2 regions of the Streptomyces sp. NBC_00012 genome follow, and region 2 is predicted to be linked to the other one. Evidence: riboswitches for the same ligand, from Rfam matches in the RefSeq annotation. Region 2 holds a riboswitch; the other holds the start of a gene.
The links. Region 2 has a riboswitch for glycine ahead of gcvP (aminomethyl-transferring glycine dehydrogenase). Riboswitches for the same ligand answer to the same signal wherever they lie in the genome.
Positions count from the first base shown of each region.

Region 1: another riboswitch for glycine. It lies ahead of gcvT (glycine cleavage system aminomethyltransferase GcvT); the one in region 2 lies ahead of gcvP (aminomethyl-transferring glycine dehydrogenase).

Region 1 covers NZ_CP108309.1:2,738,068-2,745,078, reverse strand. Annotated here, with positions in the region: gene glyA (serine hydroxymethyltransferase) at 49-1,308, opposite strand; gene gcvH (glycine cleavage system protein GcvH) at 1,329-1,706, opposite strand; gene gcvT (glycine cleavage system aminomethyltransferase GcvT) at 1,799-2,914, opposite strand; glycine riboswitch at 3,056-3,153, opposite strand; gene OHA19_RS12520 (AAA family ATPase) at 3,312-4,004, shown strand; gene OHA19_RS12515 (enhanced serine sensitivity protein SseB) at 4,122-4,892, shown strand; gene OHA19_RS12510 (enhanced serine sensitivity protein SseB C-terminal domain-containing protein) at 5,053-5,832, shown strand; gene OHA19_RS12505 (ABC transporter permease) at 6,273-7,011, shown strand, end outside.
Region 2 covers NZ_CP108309.1:7,375,319-7,382,329, forward strand. Annotated here, with positions in the region: gene OHA19_RS33590 (MerR family transcriptional regulator) at 1-576, shown strand, start outside; gene OHA19_RS33595 (bifunctional nuclease family protein) at 630-1,103, shown strand; gene OHA19_RS33600 (MerR family transcriptional regulator) at 1,272-1,889, shown strand; gene OHA19_RS33605 (DNA polymerase IV) at 1,947-3,431, shown strand; gene OHA19_RS33610 (PRC-barrel domain-containing protein) at 3,356-3,724, opposite strand; glycine riboswitch at 3,838-3,934, shown strand; gene gcvP (aminomethyl-transferring glycine dehydrogenase) at 4,129-7,011, shown strand, end outside.

The DNA of each region.
Region 1 (7,011 bases), 4.6 Mb from region 2:
CAGTGTGCGCGGTGCCCCGCCCCAACGTGTAACGAGAACTTGTCCGGACTACTTCAGGCCGGGGTACAGCGGGAACTTCTCGGCCAGCGCGACGACGCGGGCCTTCAGGGCGTCCGCGTCGTAGGACGGCTTGAGGGCGGCGGCGATGATCTCCGCGACCTCGGTGAAGTCCTCGGTCTGGAAACCGCGGGTCGCCAGGGCCGGCGTACCGATCCGCAGACCCGAGGTGACCATCGGCGGCCGCGGGTCGTTCGGGATGGCGTTCCGGTTGACCGTGATGCCCAGCTCGTGCAGCCGGTCCTCGGCCTGCTGGCCGTCCAGCTCGGAGTTGCGCAGGTCGACCAGGACCAGGTGGACGTCCGTACCGCCGGACAGCACGGAGACACCGACCTCGGTGACGTCCGGCTGGACCAGGCGCTCGGCGAGGATGCGGGCGCCGTCCAGGGTGCGCTGCTGGCGCTCCTTGAACTCATCGGTCGCAGCGACCTTGAACGAGACCGCCTTGGCCGCGATCACGTGCTCCAGCGGGCCGCCCTGCTGGCCCGGGAAGACCGCGGAGTTGATCTTCTTGGCGAGCTCCTGCGTCGACAGGATGACGCCACCGCGCGGACCGCCGAGGGTCTTGTGCGTGGTGGTCGTGACGACGTGGGCGTGCGGCACCGGGTTGGGGTGCAGCCCCGCGGCCACCAGGCCGGCGAAGTGCGCCATGTCGACCATCAGGTACGCGCCGACCTCGTCCGCGATGCGGCGGAAGGCGGCGAAGTCCAGCTGACGCGGGTACGCGGACCAGCCGGCGACGATCAGCTTCGGCTTGGACTCCTTGGCCAGACGCTCGACCTCGGCCATGTCCACGACGCCGGTCTCGTCGACGTGGTACGGGACCACGTTGTAGAGCTTGCCGGAGAAGTTGATCTTCATGCCGTGGGTCAGGTGACCGCCGTGGGCCAGGCTCAGGCCCATGATCGTGTCGCCCGGCTTGAGCAGCGCGAACATCGCGGCGGCGTTGGCCTGCGCACCGGAGTGCGGCTGGACGTTCGCGGCCTCGGCGCCGAACAGCGCCTTGATGCGGTCGATGGCGATCTGCTCGACGACGTCTACGTGCTCGCAGCCACCGTAGTAGCGGCGGCCCGGGTAGCCCTCGGCGTACTTGTTGGTGAGGACGGAGCCCTGGGCCTCCATGACCGCGACCGGAGCGAAGTTCTCCGAGGCGATCATCTCGAGGGTGGACTGCTGACGGTGGAGCTCGGCGTCGACAGCGGCGGCGACGTCCGGGTCCAGCTCGTGGAGGGAGGAGTTGAGAAGCGACATCAGGTGGTCCCTTTGGGTCTTTAGTTGCCGGAGAACTCGGTGTACTCGTCGGCGGAGAGCAGGTCGTCCGGCACCTCCGCGACGCGTACCTTGAACAGCCAGCCGCCCTCGAAGGGAGCGGAGTTCACCAGCGACGGGTCTTCCACGACGTCCTGGTTCGCCTCGGTGACCTCGCCGGTCACCGGGGAGTACAGGTCGCTGACCGACTTGGTCGACTCCAGCTCACCGCAGGTCTCGCCCGCGGTCACCGGGTCACCGACCTCGGGAAGCTGGACGAAGACGACATCGCCGAGCGCGTTGGCCGCGTGCTCGGTGATACCGATCGTGGCCACACCGTCCTCGACGGCCGACAGCCACTCGTGCTCCTTGCTGTAACGCAGCTGCTGGGGGTTGCTCATGACCTGAATTCTCCTGTACGCGGGGGAGTGCTGATGAACGGTGGTCTTACGGTGTGAGACGCGACTGCGTCACTTCTCGATGAGCGCCGACGTCACTTCTGGCGCTTGTAGAACGGCAGCGCCACGACCTCGTACGGCTCGTGGGTGCCCCGGATGTCCACTGCGACGCCCTCGGTGCCGGGCGTGGCGTGCGCGGCGTCGACGTAGGCCATGGCGATCGGCTTGCCCAGGGTCGGGGACGGGGCGCCCGAGGTGACCTCGCCGACGACCTCACCGGCGGCGACCACCGAGAAGCCGGCGCGCGGCACCCGGCGGCCCTCGGCGACGAGCCCGACCAGCTTGCGCGGCGGGGCGGTCTCGGCGCGCTCGGCGGCGGCTTCGAGGGCCTTGCGGCCGACGAAGTCGCCCTCCTTCTCGAACTTCACGACCCGGCCGAGACCGGCGTCGAACGGGGTGAGCCCCGTGGTCAGCTCGTGCCCGTACAGCGGCATGCCCGCCTCCAGGCGCAGCGTGTCGCGGCAGGAGAGCCCGCACGGGATCAGGCCACGGGAGGCGCCCGCCTCGGTCAGCGCCTTCCACAGCTGCTCGGCGTGGACGGGGGCGACGAACAGCTCGAAGCCGTCCTCGCCGGTGTAGCCGGTCCGGGCGATCAGCGCGGGGACACCGGCGACCGTGCCGGGCAGGCCGGCGTAGTACTTCAGACCGTCCAGGTCGGCGTCGGTGACGGAGGCCAGGATGGCCGGGGACTCCGGGCCCTGGACGGCGAGCAGCGCGTACGCGTCGCGGTCGTCGCGCACCTCGGCGTCGAAGCCCTCGGCGCGTGCCGTCAGCGCGTCCAGCACGATCTGGGCGTTACCGGCGTTGGCGACGACCATGTATTCGGTGTCACCCAGGCGGTAGACGATCAGGTCGTCCAGGATGCCGCCGTCCTCGGCGCAGATCATCGTGTAGCGGGCCCGGCCCACGGCGACGGTGCCGATGTTGCCGACCAGCGCGAAGTTCAGGAAGGCCGCGGCCGCGGGGCCGGTGACGGTGATCTCTCCCATGTGCGACAGGTCGAAGAGGCCGGCCCTCGTGCGCACCGCGTTGTGCTCGTCGCGCTCGCTGGCGTACCGCAGGGGCATGTCCCAGCCCGCGAAGTCGGTCATGGTCGCGCCCAGCGAACGGTGCAGGGCATCGAGGGCGGTGAGGCGGGGGGCGGTGCTCATGGATATGGCTCCCAGGGCATGACGACGAGGACGATCCCTCCCCATCTGTCATCGGAACCTGAGAGGTTCGCCGAGAGCCCCTGGAGGGCTTCGGCTTGCACCTTGGGTGGAGCCGCGAAGCGGCCCGCTTTTCAGATCTGCCTCATCCACGCGGTACGGGGCCTGAGAGATTCAAGGGAGGAACTTGCTCCTTCGGCGCCCGGCACAGAAAGTGACCGGAACTCTCCCGCGCGGATTCAAGCGGCCTTTATGCAGTTGGCCGGGTCATCATCGCACGCATCGGGCCGGAGTGGGGCCCCGGTCCCCCGTGGGAAATCAGCGGCGTGGGCGGTTGTGTCGCATTACCTTTTCTTTACACTTCAGGGGCATGCGTGGGGTGAGCCGACAGGGGAGGGCGATGACGTTGCAGCGGTACGCGACGACCGCGGGGGTCGCGCACGGCGCGATGCCCGCACAGGCGGGTGCCCCGGCGAGGGCGGCGTCGGGCGCGCACGCGCCCGTGGTGCGGGATCTGCGGCAGCGGTCCGGGCGCAGCCCGCGCGGCCTGCACTTCGCGGCGGGCGATGTGGTGGTGGTCTCCGGGCTGCCCGGCAGCGGCAAGTCGACGCTCATCCGGCGGGCGGTGACCACGGCGCACGCCATCGACTCCCAGGACACCCGGGACCGCTGGGCGCGGGTCGTGCCCCGCTTACTCCCGTACGCCCTCTACCGCCCGCTCGTCCGCGTCGCCCACTACTGGGGGCTGTGGCGGGTGCTGCGTTCCGGGGAGTCCGCCGTCGTCCACGACTGCGGAACCCAGGCGTGGGTGCGCGGCTGGCTGGCCCGTGATGCCCGCCGCCGGGGCCGGGGCCTGCACCTGGTCCTGCTCGACGTCACGCCGCAGACCGCCAGGGAGGGCCAGCGCGAGCGCGGACGCGGCGTATCGGGATACGCCTTCGCCCGGCACCGCAGGGCGGTGGGCAGGCTGCTGCGGGCGACCGAGGCAGGCGTGCTGCCGCCCGGGTGCGCCTCGGCGGTGCTGCTGGACCGGGAGGCGGCAGGAAGGCTCGGCCGGATCGCGTTCGCGGACGGGCGGCCCGGGGACCGATAAGGCTGTTCCGTGATCCCTGGCGGGCGGGACGGCCCTCAGCCGGGGCCGCGGGGCCGGGGCGGCGGCGGAGCCGGGCGTTAATCTTCTGCCGGAAAGCTTGGGCGAGAAGGGGAAGCAGTGGACGTTCCGGCGCAGGTCCGGTCCCATCCGCAGGGCGGATGGCCGGCCAATGAGCTCGAAGAAGTGCTGATGGCCTCGGTGGGCAGCCCGGAGGCGGGCGGACGGCTCGTCGAGGTGCTCGGCCGCAGTCAGGTCTGGGTGCCGCTGCCCAACGGCGGGGGGCCCGACTCGGCGGCCCTGGATCTGCCGACGGTGGAGATCGAGGGCGCGGCGTACGTCCCCGTCTTCAGCTCCGAACAGCAGTTCCTCGCCTGTGTCGGTACCCATATGTCCTTCACCGTCGCGCCCGCCCGCGACTTCGCCCGCGGACTGCCCCCGCAGCTCGGCATCGCGGTGAACCCGGGCGGCGCGGTCGGGATGCCGCTGCCGCCGCCCGCCGTGGCCGAACTCTGCCGGGCCGGGCGCACCCCGCTGGACGGGCCGGCCAGCGGCGGCAGGGTCCGGCTGTACGAGCCGGACTGGAAGGAGGAGCCGGTCGACTTCCTCGCCGCGGCGGCCGGTGAGTTCGAGGAGAGCGGCGTCGTGCTCTCCGCCCGCCGGGCGCTGGCCAGCATCGAGGGCGGTGACCCCGTGCTCTTCATCGGCGTCGAGTTCTCCACCTGGGAGGGCGCCGGCCGCAATGCCCCGATGGACGCCCTCGGCCGCGCTCTTGGCCGGGTCGAGGTGCCCTGGCAGGTCAATCTCGTTCTGCTCGATGTGGCACAGGACCCGGTCGGCGACTGGATGCGGGAGCGGATCCGGCCGTTCTACCAGCGAGCGGGCATATAAGACCGGCCTGTCCGTGGAACACCGCTTCGACCCATGGCGTCAAGTCGGTGTCAGGACCGGCGCATAAGCTGGTTTCATGGCTGGTGCCTCGGCATCACGCCGCACCCGTGTGCCCGGGGCGGCGGGGCCGACACAGTGGATCGAAGAGGGGCGGGACCAGGTGAGTGCGTCAGGCACCGCGGCGGCCGGACAGGTCGAGCACATGCTGCGCCAAGTGACGCCCGGGCGCTACGACGCGTACGAGGCGCTGCTGCAGGCCCTCGCGAACGGCCGGATCTGGATGCTCCTCTGGCAGGGCCAGGCGGGCTCACCCGACGCCCAGTACGGAAACATGGAGATCGACGGCCTCGGCTACGCCCCCTGCGTGACCTCCGCCCAGGAGCTCTCGGCCAGCGGCTGGAACCGCGCCCACGAGCTGGTCGGCGGCCGGGACATCGCCCGCACCCTCTTCCCCGACCGCTGGGGCATCTGGCTCAACCCGCACGCCCCGGGCGGCGGAGTGGGCATCCCCTGGCTGGATCTGCGCCGGGTCGCCACCGGCCTCGACCGGATGCCCGCGGGCCCGCTCCGGCTCACCGAGCCGGCCATCGAGATCCCGCAGTTCTACGCCCTGCTCACGCAGAACGCCCACCACACCCCGGCGATCCGCTCGCTGCGCCGCGCCTGGGTGCAGCCCGCGCTCGGGGTCCCGTACCTCACCGTCGGCCTCGACCTCTACGACACGAGCCCGCCCTCGGTGGACGCGGCGCGCGCGATGATGCAGCAGTCGATCTCCGCCGTCCCGGAGGGGCTGCCCGTCTCCACCGTCGCGATGTCCGACGAGTACGACCCGGTCGCGATGTGGCTGCGCGCCAACGCCCGCCCGTTCTACGACCGCGAGGCGCATGCCCCGGCGGCCCCCGTCGCGGGGTACGGCTACCCGCCGCAGGGCGCGTACTGACCCGTGCGGGACCGTTCCGTCCCCGTGGTCCGGAATGCGCGTGTACGCGCCGGATTTTCCGTAACGCGGCCGTAAGGCGCCAACTCCCCGAATGTGTCCGCACGTTCACCGGCCCGATGACCCCGTCCGGTCGTCCATGTCCGAGATTTCCGTGCTCGGCATGTCTGGTGATGAAAGCGACGCGTATCCGATCGCGTGCCCCCTTCCGTATCAACTGACCTGTGTTCGGCGGGCGTTCACATCCGTCCGGATAACGGAACACCCCAGGGCGCATCACGGTTAGGCATCCATTCGCCTGTCGGTATGGCTACCAGTCGTAACGGCAATGAAGACTCCCGCAGCAAGGGCGTCTTGCCGCCTCTGCGTACGACTGACTGATCGCGCCGCCACAGCGGCCAGTTCGGCCCGGCCACCGCCGGTTGAGAGGGGTCCTTGCCACGATGACGGCACCACTGCACGAGCCGACCAAGGAAGCGGATCCGGTCGCAGCCGGCGGTCCCGCCGTCGACTCCGGGGTGAAGAAGGTCGAGGGACGGTCTCTCAAGCAGATCGCCTGGAACCGCCTGAAGCAGGACAAGGTTGCTCTGACGGGTGGCATCGTTGTCCTCGTCCTGATCGTGGTGGCCGTCTTCGCGCCGCTGATCGTGAGCCTGTTCGGGCACCCGCCGAACGAGTTCCACCAGGACATGCTCGACCCGCTGACCAATCTCCCCACGGGCAGCCTCGGCGGCGTGAGCGGCGACTACCTGTTCGGCGTCGAGCCGAACAAGGGCCGCGACGTCTTCAGCCGGATCGTCTACGGCGCCCGGATCTCGCTGCTCGTGGCCTTCCTGGCGGCCCTGGTCGCCGTCGCCCTCGGCACCCTCTTCGGGATCATCGCCGGATACTTCGGCGGCTGGGTGGACGCGGTGATCAGCCGGGTCATGGACGTGCTGCTCTCCTTCCCGCAGCTCCTCTTCATCATCTCCCTGGTCTCGGTCCTCCCCGACGATCTGCTCGGCCTCACCGGCAGCGGCGTACGCATCGCCGTGCTGGTCGCCGTCATCGGCTTCTTCGGGTGGCCGTACGTCGGACGCATCGTCCGCGGGCAGACGCTCTCGCTGCGCGAGCGCGAGTACGTGGAGGCGGCGCGCAGCCTCGGCGGCGGGCGCACGCACATCCTCTTCCGCGAGCTGCTGC
Region 2 (7,011 bases):
CCTTCCGGCTATCGCAAGTTCCGCGGCGCCGACGTGGAGCGGCTGGCTCAGGTGCTGCGCATGCAGCGGGACCACTACCTCCCGCTGAAGGTCATCCGTGAGCATCTGGATGCCCTCGCCCGTGGTGAACGGGCCGCCCTGCCTTCCGGGGGCGGCCCGCGGGATCTGGTCGACGGCGGCTGGGACGCGGAGGCGGGACGGGCCACCGCGGCCCGGATCGGCCGTGCGGAGCTGCTGGCGGCCGCCGAGGCCACCGAGAGCGACCTCGACGAGTGGGAGTCGTACGGCCTGGTGGTTCCGACCGCCGAGGGCGGTTACGACGCCGAGATGGTCACCGTGGCCAAGCTTGTGGCGGATCTGGGCAGGTTCGGCCTGGAGCCGCGTCACCTGCGTGCCATGCGAGCTGCTGCGGATCGCGAGGTCGGGCTCATCGAGCAGGTGGTCGCACCCTTGCGGCTGCACCGGAATCCGCAGACCAGAGCCCATGCGGAGGCCACCGCGAAAGAACTTGCGGAGCTGTCCGTGAGGCTTCATTCGGCCCTTGTGCAGAGCGCCCTGCACATCCGGCTCCACTGATCGAGCGGGTGCCCGACTACCCAAACCTGCCGGGCACGTCCTAGGGTTGCTGTGTGAACGAGCTCGACGTTGTGGGTGTCCGGGTGGAAATGCCCTCCAACCAACCGATCGTGCTCCTGCGTGAAGTGGGAGGCGACCGGTACCTCCCCATTTGGATCGGTCCTGGTGAGGCGACCGCGATCGCCTTCGCCCAGCAGGGCATGGCTCCGGCCAGGCCGCTGACCCATGATCTCTTCAAGGACGTGCTCGAGGCCGTCGGCCAGGAGCTCACCGAGGTCCGCATCACGGACCTTCGGGAAGGGGTCTTCTACGCGGAGCTGGTCTTCGCCAGCGGGGTCGAGGTGAGCGCCCGGCCGTCCGACGCCATAGCGCTCGCATTGCGCACCGGAACGCCGATCTACGGCAGTGACGGAGTGCTGGACGACGCCGGCATCGCCATCCCGGACGAGCAGGAGGATGAGGTGGAGAAGTTCCGCGAGTTCCTCGATCAGATCTCCCCGGAGGATTTCGGCACCAACAGTCAGTGACCGTTCTTCGGGGTCACCGTCAGCGCATCCGGCAAGCCTTTCCCGCTCGAGAGACACGGGAAACCACCCTCAGGGTGATTATCACTCGGCGTGCCGAGTGTGGCGATCGTTGACGCACCCCGAGTGACTGCCTACCTTCGAGATGGCAGGTCAAGGACGGAGGTCGGCGTGAGAAGCAGCGGCGACGGTACGGCAGCGGGTGGGCCGTATCCGCAGCAGGGGAGTACAGCCGACCACACCATCGTGCAACCGGTTCAACCGGCGGCGGTGGCGGGGGAAGGAGCGGCTTCGGCCAACGACATCGGCTACCGCGGGCCGACCGCCTGCGCGGCAGCCGGGATCACCTACCGGCAGCTCGACTACTGGGCGCGCACGGGGCTGGTGGAGCCGAGCGTGCGTCCGGCGTACGGCTCCGGCACGCAGCGGCTCTACAGCTTCCGGGACGTCGTCCTGTTGAAGATCGTGAAGCGTTTCCTGGACACCGGCGTGGCACTCCAGAACATCCGCACCACGGTTCAGCATCTACGGGCCCGCGGATTCCAGGATCTCGAGCGGATGACGCTGATGAGTGACGGGGCGACGGTCTACGAGTGCTCCTCGCCCGACGAGGTCGTCAGCCTGCTCCAGGGCGGGCAGGGGGTCTTCGGCATCGCGGTGGGTGTGGTGTGGCAGGACGTCGACGCCGCCCTCTCGCAGCTGCACGGGGAGCGGGTGGACACCGGTGAGACCCTCATCGGGAACAACCCCACCGATGAGCTCGCGCGGCGGCGCAACCGCGCCGGCTGACGCGGCACCTGGTTCGGGCGAGGCGATTGTCAGTGCCGTAGGGCAGCATCGATTGATGTGAGAGCCGCGCCCACCATCCTGCATCTGGACATGGATGCCTTCTACGCCTCTGCCGAGCAGGCGGCGAAGCCCAGCCTGCTCGGAAAGCCGGTCGTGGTGGGCGGGCTCGGGCCGCGCGGAGTCGTCGCCACCGCGTCGTACGAGGCTCGTCGCTTCGGGGTGCACTCGGCGATGCCCACGGCGCAGGCGCGGCGGCTGGCGCCCAACGCGGCCTATCTGGTGCCGCGCTTCCAGCTGTACCGGACTGTGAGCGACCAGGTGATGGAGCTGCTCGCCCGGCTCTCACCGCTGGTGGAGCCCCTCAGCCTCGACGAGGCCTTCGTGGACCTGGAGGCCGGGGGGACGGCCGATGACGCGGCTTCGGCGCTGGAGATCGGCGAGCAGCTGCGTACGGCCATCAAGGCGGTCACCGGGCTCACCGGCTCGGTCGGGCTCGCCGGCTCCAAGATGCTGGCCAAGATCGCTTCGGAGGAGGCGAAGCCGGACGGCCTGCTGCTCATAGAGCCGGGCACGGAGCGGGAGCTGCTCGCGCCCATGTCGGTGCGGACCCTTCCCGGTGTCGGGCCGGCGACGGCGGATCATCTGCGCCGTGCGGGGATGACGACGGTCGACGATCTGGTAGAGGCGGGCGAGGACGAACTCGTACGCCTGCTGGGTAAGGCGCACGGCGGCTCGCTGCACCGCATGGCGTTCGGGTACGACGACCGGCCGGTGGTCGCTGAGCGGGACGCGAAATCGGTATCCGTCGAGGACACCTTCGACGCCGACCTGCACGACCGGGTGCGGATCAGGACGGAGGTCGAGCGGCTGGCCGACCGGTGCGTCGAGCGGCTGCGGGGCGCGGGGAGGTCCGGGCGCACCGTGGTGCTGAAGGTGCGCCGGTACGACTTCTCCACCCTCACGAGGTCCGAGACCCTCCGTGGGCCCACGGACGACCCCACAGTGGTCCGTGAGGCCGCCGCACGGCTCCTGGAGGCCGTTGACACCACCGGGGGAGTCCGGCTCCTGGGAGTGGGCGTGACGGGGCTTGCCGACTACACCCAGGAGGATCTCTTCGCCCAGGCCGCCGGTGAGCGGACCGCGGCAGAGGAGGCCGCCAGGCAATCGGCCGAGGAATCGGCGGAGGGGGCGGCACCGGCGGGGGACGACGGGGGCGAGCCGCCGGGCGACCCCGGGGCGGATGCCCCGGAGACCGCCGAGCAGCGCGCCGCACGGCGCTGGCCCGCCGGCCACGACGTACACCATGAGGCGTACGGCCATGGCTGGGTGCAGGGCAGTGGTGTCGGCCGGGTGACGGTGCGGTTCGAGGAGCCCGGATCGGAGCCCGGCCGGGTGCGAACGTTCCGGATCGACGACCCGGAACTGCGGCCCGCCGACCCGCTGCCTCTGGTGCGGGACCCGGTGGACTACTCGTCCTGGCCTGCCAGCCTGCCGAAGTCCCTGTCCGGGCCGATCTCCTCGGGCGGGGAGTCCAGACCGTAGTGCCGGTAGAGCTGTAGCTCCTGTTCCGGCGAGAGATGGCGGCCGACACCGAAGTCCGGTGCGTCTTTGATCAGTGCACGGTCGAAGGGGATGCGGAGCGTGTCCTCCACGAATTCGCTGGGTTCCAGCGGGACGAACGCGTCCCGGCTGAAGAGTCCGGTACGTACGGCTGCCCACTCGGGCACACCGGTCGCGTCGTCGAGGTACACCTCGTCCACGGTCCCGATCTTGGTGCCCTTGCGGTCGAACGCCTTGCGGCCGATCAGGCGGCGCGGATCGATGTCGGTCTGCACGGTCCCTCCCACTGGTCGCGGCTACTCCACAAGCACTACAAAAAGGCAGATCCGGGTGGTTGGCCACTCGAGAAATCAGCCACGAACCCCGCTGGTAGGCTGGTCATGGCTGCTGACCCCGTGCGGGAGAGTCCTCCGGAGCTGATCCGAAGGCGCCGAAGGAGCAAATCCTCCCCGGAATCTCTCAGGCCCCCGTACCGCACGGACGAGGTCACTCTGGAAAGCAGGGCGGGTTTCGTGCGGCCGAGTGCCGGTGCGAGTCCCTTCCTCACCGACGGTGAAAGCCGGTACGCCGCAGCGCGCGCCGGTGAAGCTCTCAGGTTGAGATGACAGAGGGGGAGGCCGTTCGGGCACCCACGCCGTGGTGCCCCTCGCAGGTCGTGACAGACCAGGAGGCCTCCACCATGACCCCCCGTCGCACTCCGCTCTCCCAGCTGGAGCAGGGCATTCCGTTCGAGCAGCGCCACATCGGACCCGATGCCGAGGCGCAGTCGAAGATGCTCGCCCAGGTCGGTTACGGCTCGCTGGACGAACTCACCGCTGCAGCGGTGCCCGACGTCATCAAGAGCGCCGAGGCGCTCGGATTGCCGGCCGCGCGCACCGAGGCCGAGGTCCTCGCCGAGCTCCGCGAGCTCGCGGACCGCAACCAGGTGCTGGCCCCGATGATCGGGCTCGGCTACTACGGCACCTTCACCCCGCCGGTGATCCTGCGCAACGTCATGGAGAACCCCGCCTGGTACACGGCCTACACGCCGTACCAGCCGGAGATCTCGCAGGGCCGGCTGGAGGCGCTGCTCAACTTCCAGACGATGGTCGCCGAGCTGACCGGGCTGCCGACCTCCGGCGCCTCGCTGCTCGACGAGGGCACCGCGGCCGCCGAGGCCATGGCTCTCTCCAGGCGTGTCGGCAAGGTGAAGAACGGTGTCTTCCTGGTCGACGCCGACGCCCTGCCGCAGACGATCGCGGTCATCGAGACCCGCGCCGAGCCGACCGGTGTCGAGGTCGTCGTCGCCGACCTGTCCGAGGGCATCCCGGTGGAGATCGCCGAGCGCGGTGTCTTCGGCGTGCTGGTGCAGTACCCGGGTGCCTCCGGAGCCGTCCGGGACATCAAGCCCGTCATGGACCAGGCCCACGAGCTGGGTGCGATCGTCACGGTCGCCGCCGATCTGCTCGCCCTGACCCTGCTCACCTCGCCCGGTGACCTGGGCGCGGACATCGCGGTCGGCACCACGCAGCGCTTCGGTGTGCCGATGGGCTTCGGCGGACCGCACGCCGGATTCATGGCCGTGCGTGAGAAGTTCGCCCGCAGCCTTCCAGGCCGCCTCGTCGGTGTCTCCGTCGACGCGGACGGCAACAAGGCCTACCGGCTGGCCCTGCAGACCCGCGAGCAGCACATCCGCCGCGAGAAGGCCACCAGCAACATCTGTACCGCCCAGGTGCTGCTCGCCGTCATGGCCGGAATGTACGCGGTGTACCACGGCCCGGACGGGCTGCGGACGATCGCGGGGCGCACCCACCGCTACGCGACGATCCTGGCCGAGGGCCTGCGCGCCGCCGGGGTCGACGTCGTGACCGGCGCCTTCTTCGACACCCTCACCGTGCGCGTCCCGGGCCGGGCTGCCGAGACCGTCGTCGCCGCCCGCGAGCGCGGGGTCAACCTGCGGTTCGTCGACGCCGACCTGGTCTCCCTCGCCTGCGACGAGACCACGACCCGTACGCAGATCGCCGCCGTCTGGGCCGCCTTCGGCGCCGACGGGGACATAGAGGCGCTGGACGCCACCACCGCCGACACGCTGCCCGAGGCGCTGCTGCGCACCGACGAGATCCTCACCCACCCGGTCTTCCACCAGCACCGCTCCGAGACCGCGATGCTGCGCTACCTGCGCAAGCTCGCCGACCGGGACTACGCGCTGGACCGCGGCATGATCCCGCTCGGCTCCTGCACCATGAAGCTGAACGCGACCACCGAGATGGAGTCGATCACCTGGCCCGAGTTCGGCGCGCTGCACCCCTTCGCGCCGGCCGAGCAGGCGCAGGGCTTCCTCACCCTCATCCGCGAGCTGGAGGAGCGCCTCGCCGAGGTCACCGGCTACGACGCGGTCTCCATCCAGCCGAACGCGGGGTCGCAGGGCGAGTTCGCGGGCCTGCTGGCCGTGCGGGCGTACCACCGGGCCAACGGTGACGACCAGCGCATCGTCTGCCTCATCCCGTCCTCCGCGCACGGCACCAACGCGGCCAGCGCCGTCATGGCCGGCATGAAGGTCGTCGTGGTGAAGACCGCCGACGACGGTGAGGTGGACATCGAGGACCTCCGCGCCAAGATCGAGAAGCACCGCGACGAGCTCGCCGTACTCATGATCACGTACCCGTCGACGCACGGCGTGTTCGAGGAGCACGTCGCCGACATCTGCGCCGAGGTGCACGACGCCGGCGGCCAGGTGTACGTCGACGGCGCCAACCTCAACGCGCTGGTGGGCCTCGCCAAGCCGGGCCGGTTCGGCGGCGACGTCTCGCACCTGAACCTGCACAAGACCTTCTGCATCCCGCACGGCGGTGGCGGCCCCGGCGTCGGCCCGGTCGGGGTGCGCGCGCACCTCGCCCCGTACCTGCCGAACCACCCGCTGCAGCCTGCCGCCGGCCCCGAGACCGGTGTCGGACCGATCTCGGCCGCCCCGTGGGGCTCGGCCGGCATCCTCCCCATCTCCTGGGCGTACGTACGCCTGATGGGCGGGGAGGGCCTGAAGCGCGCGACGCAGGTCGCCGTGCTCGCGGCCAACTACATCGCCAAGCGTCTGGAGCCGCACTACCCGATCCTGTACAACGGCCCGGCCGGTCTGGTCGCGCACGAGTGCATCGTGGACCTGCGGCCGATCTCCAAGTCCACCGGCGTCAGCGTTGACGACATCGCCAAGCGTCTGATCGACTACGGCTTCCACTCGCCGACCATGTCGTTCCCGGTTGCCGGGACGCTGATGATCGAGCCGACCGAGAGCGAGAACCTCGCGGAGCTCGACCGGTTCTGCGACACGATGATCGCCATTCGTGGCGAGGTCGAGAAGGTGGCCTCCGGCGAGTGGAGCGCGGAGGACAACCCGCTGCACAACGCTCCGCACACCGCGGCGATGCTGGGCGGGGAGTGGAAGCACGGGTACAGCCGTGAGGTGGCGGTCTTCCCGGCCGGGGTCTCGGCCGCCGACAAGTACTGGCCGCCGGTGCGCCGGATCGACGGCGCCTTCGGTGACCGTAACCTCGTCTGCTCCTGCCCGCCGCTGGACGAGTACGACAAC